3 regions of the Oceanihabitans sp. IOP_32 genome follow, and region 1 is predicted to be linked to each of the others. Evidence: riboswitches for the same ligand, from Rfam matches in the RefSeq annotation. Region 1 holds a riboswitch; each other region holds the start of a gene.
What was found. Region 1 has a riboswitch for S-adenosylmethionine ahead of FEZ18_RS09945 (O-acetylhomoserine aminocarboxypropyltransferase/cysteine synthase family protein). Riboswitches for the same ligand answer to the same signal wherever they lie in the genome.
Positions count from the first base shown of each region.

Region 2: linked by a shared signal. The riboswitch ahead of FEZ18_RS00335 (hypothetical protein) and the one ahead of FEZ18_RS09945 (O-acetylhomoserine aminocarboxypropyltransferase/cysteine synthase family protein) in region 1 are both predicted to bind S-adenosylmethionine.
Region 3: linked by a shared signal. The riboswitch ahead of FEZ18_RS03795 (hypothetical protein) and the one ahead of FEZ18_RS09945 (O-acetylhomoserine aminocarboxypropyltransferase/cysteine synthase family protein) in region 1 are both predicted to bind S-adenosylmethionine.

Region 1 covers NZ_CP040813.1:2,393,159-2,395,427, reverse strand. The annotation lists gene FEZ18_RS09950 (OsmC family protein) at 1-179, opposite strand, end outside; gene FEZ18_RS09945 (O-acetylhomoserine aminocarboxypropyltransferase/cysteine synthase family protein) at 193-1,467, opposite strand; SAM riboswitch class I at 1,589-1,707, opposite strand; gene FEZ18_RS09940 (hypothetical protein) at 1,909-2,269, opposite strand, start outside.
Region 2 covers NZ_CP040813.1:71,394-73,662, reverse strand. The annotation lists gene FEZ18_RS00340 (Dps family protein) at 632-1,099, opposite strand; SAM-I-IV-variant riboswitch at 1,266-1,358, shown strand; gene FEZ18_RS00335 (hypothetical protein) at 1,414-1,896, shown strand; gene FEZ18_RS00330 (hypothetical protein) at 1,936-2,199, shown strand.
Region 3 covers NZ_CP040813.1:906,027-908,295, reverse strand. The annotation lists partial or broken gene dnaE (DNA polymerase III subunit alpha) at 1-1,131, shown strand, start outside; SAM-I-IV-variant riboswitch at 1,211-1,313, shown strand; gene FEZ18_RS03795 (hypothetical protein) at 1,354-1,728, shown strand; gene FEZ18_RS03790 (hypothetical protein) at 1,868-2,254, shown strand; gene FEZ18_RS03785 (phospholipase D-like domain-containing protein) at 2,258-2,269, shown strand, end outside.

The DNA of each region.
Region 1 (2,269 bases):
CCTACAACATTTATACAACCGGCTAAGCCTGCTAAAATATACTCCACAGGATTTGCGCCTTCATTAGTACCACCAAGGTTTTCTGGTTCATCTACCACCATTTCAAAACCCCTAGTTTTTGCTATAAATTTTGCAGGAGAAGCACTTTCTCCTGCAACTTTAAATACGACATCACTCATAATTATTAATTTTTTACAATTGTGAAAAGGCTGCTTTTAAATCGGCTTTTAAATCTTCTAAATCTTCAATTCCAACAGATAGTCTAATTAAATCTTGACTTACCCCAGCACTGTTCTGTTCTGCCTCGTCTAGCTGTTGGTGCGTGGTACTTGCTGGATGAATAATTAAAGACTTGGTGTCTCCAATATTGGCTAATAATGAAAAAAGCTTCGTATTATCTGCTATCTTTTTTGCCGCTTCAAATCCTTTTTTAGGCCCAAAGGTTACGATTCCACTCTGCCCTTTTGGTAAATACTTATCTGCCAAAGCTTTGTATTTACTACTTTCTAATCCGGGATAATTTACCCAAGCCACTTCCTCTTGTTCTTCCAACCATTTTGCCAAGGCCAAAGCGTTTTCAGAGTGTTTTTGAATACGCACTGGCAAAGTTTCTAATCCTTGAATAATATTAAAAGCATTTGTTGGACTTAAAGCTCCACCAAAATCTCTTAAACCCTCTAAAATTAATTTAAAGGTATAAGATGCCGCGCCTAAGGTTTCATGATATTTTAAGCCGTGATAACCCGCAGAAGGCTCGGTAAACTCTGGAAATTTACCATTGGCCCAATTAAATGTACCAGCATCTATAATGGCACCTCCAAGCGATGTGCCTTGTCCGCCAATATATTTTGTAAGGGAGTGAATCACAATGTTGGCACCGTGCTTAATAGGGTTTAATAAGGCCGGAGTAGCCACCGTATTATCAACAATAAAAGGAACTTCGGCTTTTTTGGCCTGAGTAGAAATAGCTTCTAAATCTAAAACGTCAAGTTTGGGATTTCCTAAAGACTCTACAAAGAAAGCACGGGTATTGTCTTTTACCGCATCAGCAAAATTCTCAGGTTTAGAAGCATCAACAAACGTGGTTGTTATGCCCAATCTTGGAAGTGTTACACTAAGTAAATTGTAGGTACCGCCATACAAACTACTAGAAGCTACAATATGGTCGCCTGCTTTTAAAAGTGTTAATAATCCTGTGGCAATAGCAGCTGTTCCCGAAGCAAAAACTACGGCGCCAATACCGCCCTCGACAGCGGCCAAACGTTCTTGTAAAATTTGATTTGTGGGATTGTTTAAACGGGTGTAAATAAAACCTAATTCTTTTAAAGAAAAAAGATTTGCGGCATGCTCTGAGTTATCAAAAACATAAGAGGTTGTTTGATAAATAGGCACTGCTCTTGTTCCTCCGTTTTTACTTACATCATGGCCAGCATGTAATGCGTTTGTTGCTAATTTGTGTGTACTCATTTTTCTAATTTTTTTTTGAGTTAATAAATAATTAAACCAAAAGTCAAAATGCACCTTTAAAAGGCATACTTAATAGAAAAATGTTAAAAAGAAATATAAAAATTACAGAAAGTAATTTTGTTGGTTATCTATCTTAAACTTCAAATGATATGAGTATTAAGTAGAATTTAGCACCTTCTTTACGTATAAAGGGTTGCTAAGGCTTCACAGGGTCTATCCCTCCACCTTTCTTGATAACATTTCAATAAGTTATTGAACTTTGTGTTTACAAATATTCAGTTAGAAAAAGTTAATATCCTAATTTTTTTTGACTTTTTTTGAAAATTAGGTTTTCCTTAAGAATTAATTACAAACGCAAACCACATTCGAAACGATACTTTGATAAGCATACCCATTCGTTTTTATCACTATTTAAAATGGCTAAGAAGATAAAAAGGAGTTCTAATTAAAAGTAGTTTTCAAAACCTGACTTTCAAACTTATTTCTAATAATCACATCTATGGGTTTGTTTTCAATCTTAGACTCCAACCAGGAAATAATATCTAGATAAAGGAATGCCCTACTTTGGTAAGGGTCGTGTTCAAACTGCTTTAATTTTTTGTGCAACTCTATAAATGCCGCTTTAACCTCTTGTGGATAAATATCGCCTAATCCTCTAAGAAACTTAATAAACTCCTTTTGTACGTCATACAAATCTTCCATTTTAATTAAAAACTTATAGGTGCTTTTTATTAACACATCTAAGTTGTAATCAAGTCCAGCTTCGTAATGCGCTACTAGATTTAATATTCTTGAAAAACTC
Region 2 (2,269 bases), 1.2 Mb from region 1:
ATTTTCTTGGATATCAAGTTTTAGTTATGGATGATCTGTAATTTCAAAATGATTTCAATTATTAGTGCTTGTCCGTAAAGTGTCATAACCCCATAAATTCTTAGGATATATTGATGTTTTTTATATCATAGCGAAAAACAAATATTTATTTTTATTCAGCAAAATCAGTGGGGCAATTCACTATTGAGCTGCTATTTATTTTCCACAGATTTACTTCGCCAATTCGCTGTCGCTCGGGTCGCAGATAATCGCAGATTTTTTAGGTTTACGGCACAAAACAGATTCACAAAAATTATGTTACTAAATATAAGATATTTCTATGGTATTTAAAAATAGTTATACGGTTTGACTGATAATATAAACCCTCTTAATTCTTCTAAGAATCTGATAATTTGACATTTGTGTAGCTTGCCATGGCATTCGTTTTTAGAACTGGATTTATGGTTATTGGGGTATGTTGGGCTTATTTAACCCAAATCTTATTTTTTGGAAGAAGTAAGCCATAGGTTTTCTGGTGGGATTGTCACAAAAAATTTCAGGAAGTAGTGTGTATCTACTTCCTGAAATAAGAGAGACATGAATATGAGCCCGGTTGTTAAGGGATTAACAAAACGCGAGAGCTCAAAATATTTTATCTCAAATAGGAATTAAGCATCCAAAGTGTTTTTTCTGTTTCAGAAATATAATCACTCATTAAGCTTACCGTACCTTCATCATTAGCATCGGCGGCCAGAGCCAAGATATTTCTTTCTTTTTTAATAAGCGTACGGAAGTTTTTTACAACCACCTCAACACCTTGTATGCCATCGGTTACACTTTTCTCTTCGGCAATATCGGTCGCCTTAAGATAATCGGTGTAGGTATGCAAGGGTTCGCCCTCTAGCGTTAAAACGCGTTCTGCGATTTCGTCAATTTTTTCAAAAGCATCTTTGTATAACTCTTCAAATTTTTCGTGAAGTTCAAAAAATTCCTTTCCTGTAATATTCCAATGTAATCCTCTTAAGTTTTGATAAAAGATTTCGTAGTCTGCCAATAAACCATTTAAATCTACTACTAATTTTTCCGCCTTTTTACGGTCTAGTCCTACTAAATTTTCCATATTAATATGTATTGTTTTTATGTTACAGAACAAACATAGCAGATTTTTAGGGCATAGTAAATGATTTTAATCAGTTTTAGGGGTTGGCATTTTGGTGATGTTGTATTAGCACTTGTTTTCGAATAAAATTAAATTGTTTTTAAGTTGCAGAATAGCTTAGCTTTTGTAATTGTATTAGGAACGTTATTAGCGTACCAACCGAGCACAAAAGCCACGGTGGTTTAGAATACGGACAGTTTAGTCAAAAATAAATGATTCCCAAACTGTTTAACACGTTTTTTTTCCTGATGCATAACCTTTAAAAATTATGTATTATGAAAACTGTTTACTCAACTCAAGAAGGTGTTAAAATGAATTCCGATTTAGATTTCGGGCCCACCCAAGCAATTCGCAATGAATTCCATTATCTTATAGAAACTATTGAAACTATCTTTGATGCCGAAATAAAATATTATTATAGAATTACCGACGATGGTTACATTCTGCTCGCTTATACCATGTTTGAGGATGACTTAAAAATTATTGCTCAATACAAATTAAAATATGACGCGCTTAAAGAGAATATCTTTTTTATTCCTAGAAACCGTATAGAAACCAATCTTCCTTATATTGGTTTTCCGAAATTTCAAAATACTCCAGTATTAACTAAAAAAGAATTTGAAGATTTAACCGATGCTATTCTAAATGAAAAAACAGCAATTTCTGAACAAGCCAAGCAAAACATAACACTTTTAATAAACTTTTTAGAAGAGCGGCAGTTACACCCAAGACTTACTGGTGATAACCCTTTTGCTTGAAAAGCGCGATGCCCTGCGGGTACAATCCATCATATTAGGGTGAGTTCTAAACACGACGAATGGGGTTGTGGTTATTGTGGGCGCAAAGGTGGTTTAAAAGACTTAGAACAATGGCTGGACGACATTCGTTATAAGGCATACCAAAAACCAGATTCTAAAAAGGCAAACACGATGGAATCAGGACCTATTTACACAAAGGAAAGCATCAAGGACCAAAACAATATTTCTACGATGATGAAAAAACTAAAATCTGGATCTATTCAGACCGAAGACACTTTTAAATGGTGGATAAACAGGTATTAAAATATATAAAGCTAAGCAAACATGCCACGATACCAGTTACTCCGATAAAGCGCTTCTTTATTTGCTGTTT
Region 3 (2,269 bases), 1.5 Mb from region 1:
ATTAAGCAAGTTACTTTCTTTATGGAAGAGTGTAAGCGTATGCGATTAGACGTGCTTGGCCCAGATGTTAACGAGAGTTATTATAAGTTTTCGGTAAATCAAGATAACGCCGTTCGTTTTGGCATGGGAGCTATAAAAGGCGTAGGCCATGGTGCGGTAATGACTATTGTAAATAATAGAAAAGATGGCCATTATAAATCTATTTTCGATTTGGCCAAACGCATCGATTTGCGTGCTGCCAATAAGAGAGCCTTTGAAAACTTGGCCTTAGCAGGTGGTTTTGATGGTTTGGCTAATACACACCGTGCGCAATATTTTCATGATGATGGCGATGGCATTACCTTTTTAGAGAAAGCCATAAAGTACGGACAAAAGCACCAAGAAAACGAAAACTCGGCGCAGGTAAGTTTATTTGGTGAGTCTAGTGAAGTACAAATTGCCGAACCCGAAGTCCCGCCATGTGAGGAGTGGGGCACTATGGAAAAATTAAGTAAAGAGCGTGAAGTGGTTGGCGTTTATATTTCTGGGCATCCTTTAGACGATTTTAAAACTGAAATAAAAACATTTACTAATGGTAACGTGGCTATGTTTAATACTTTAGAACCTTATGTTAATCGTGAAATTGTTTTCGCTGGCGTAGTAACCGATGTGCAACACCGTGTAAGTAAACAGGGTAAAGGTTGGGCATTATTTACCATTGAAGATTATACCGATAGTTTTGAATTCAGGATTTTTGGCGAAGAGTATTTAAAGTTTCGTCATTTTTTAATGAAGAATAATTTCGTGTTTGTAAAAACTTTTGTTCGCGAAGGCTGGGTAAATAAAGACACTGGAAAGAAAAGCGATCCAAGATTACAGTTTAATAATTTCCAGTTGTTGCATGATGTCATGGAGAATTATGCCAAAAAACTATCTATACAGGTCGATATTAAAGATTTAAGCGAACAGAAAATAAAAGCTTTAAGCGAGCTGATTAGTATGCACCCCGGAAACCAAATGCTGAATTTTTTGATTTATGATATCAATGAAAAAATAAAGTTGGCTATGCCAAGTAGAAAGCAGAAAGTTAGGGTGTGTCAAGAACTCTTGGATGAGTTGGAGTTGCAGGATGTGAAGTTTAGGTTGAATTAACTAATTCCTGTGTAGGCATAAATCTCAAAACAATAAGCTTCTAACTTTTGTATTAAGCTTTTTTTTCTTATTTTTACTTAAAATACATCAAGATTTTGAGTTTTAAACGCTCAAAAACCAACCGAGACGCGAGTCCGCGGTGGTCAAAAGATGTGGACAGTCTGTCAAAATAAAGAGCAACTTCCCTTCTTAGTTTATTGATGTAACTTTAAAATAATAATTATGTATTTAAAAAAGTTATTTAGTCAATTTAAATTAAAGTCAAAGAAAAACTTTTCAGTAGTAAAAACTCAAAACTTAAAATCCCATAGAATAACAATCAGAGACAATATAACTTTAAATGAAGATTCTGATTATAAAACAGTTATGAAATGCATGGATGCTATGAACATTCAAGTCAAAAATAAATCTGTGGAACAATTAGAACAGGAAATAGACAGGAAAGTAATAGCAAATTTATATGAGATTATTACAGAATATCCTGATGATAAAAAAATTAAAGGAATAGGAGAGGAATATTTAAAAAAAACAGATAACCGTAATTTGATTATGATAAAAAGACATTTAAATTCACTTAAATATTGGCTAGAAAATTAAAATTGATATTAATGTCTTACAAATAAAAATAGGTGAAAGCTTATTTATTCAAGTTTAAAACTGATTTAGATACCATTTTACTTGAGGCTTTGTTAAAGCATTGAATTGAAATGTAGGAATAGAGTAAAAATTAAAAATCATGACAAGTACAATATCACAAAAGTTTACAGCAAGTTTTGTAATTGGTTTACAAAAAGGCTACACCCAAAATTTGCTTACCAAGCAAGATGTTATTAAAGCCTTGCAGCAAGAACAGGAACAGTTAATACAGATAAAAAATGTTTATTTAAGTGCTGCTATTTCTAATTGTGATATTGTATTGAGCGGACAAGTTGAACCTAGTGTGATGTTAGAGTTTATTAATTATCCTAAATTTCCTTTAAGTGAAAAGGATTTTAAAGAACATGTTTTGTTATTAGCTAAAAAATTATTGAAAGCTTTAGAGCAGAATAGGACTGTTATGGTGTTTCATAATGAAATTGTAATGTTGGAAGAAACCGATGCTATTAATCCAAGAATAATTTAGAACATGAAAACACAA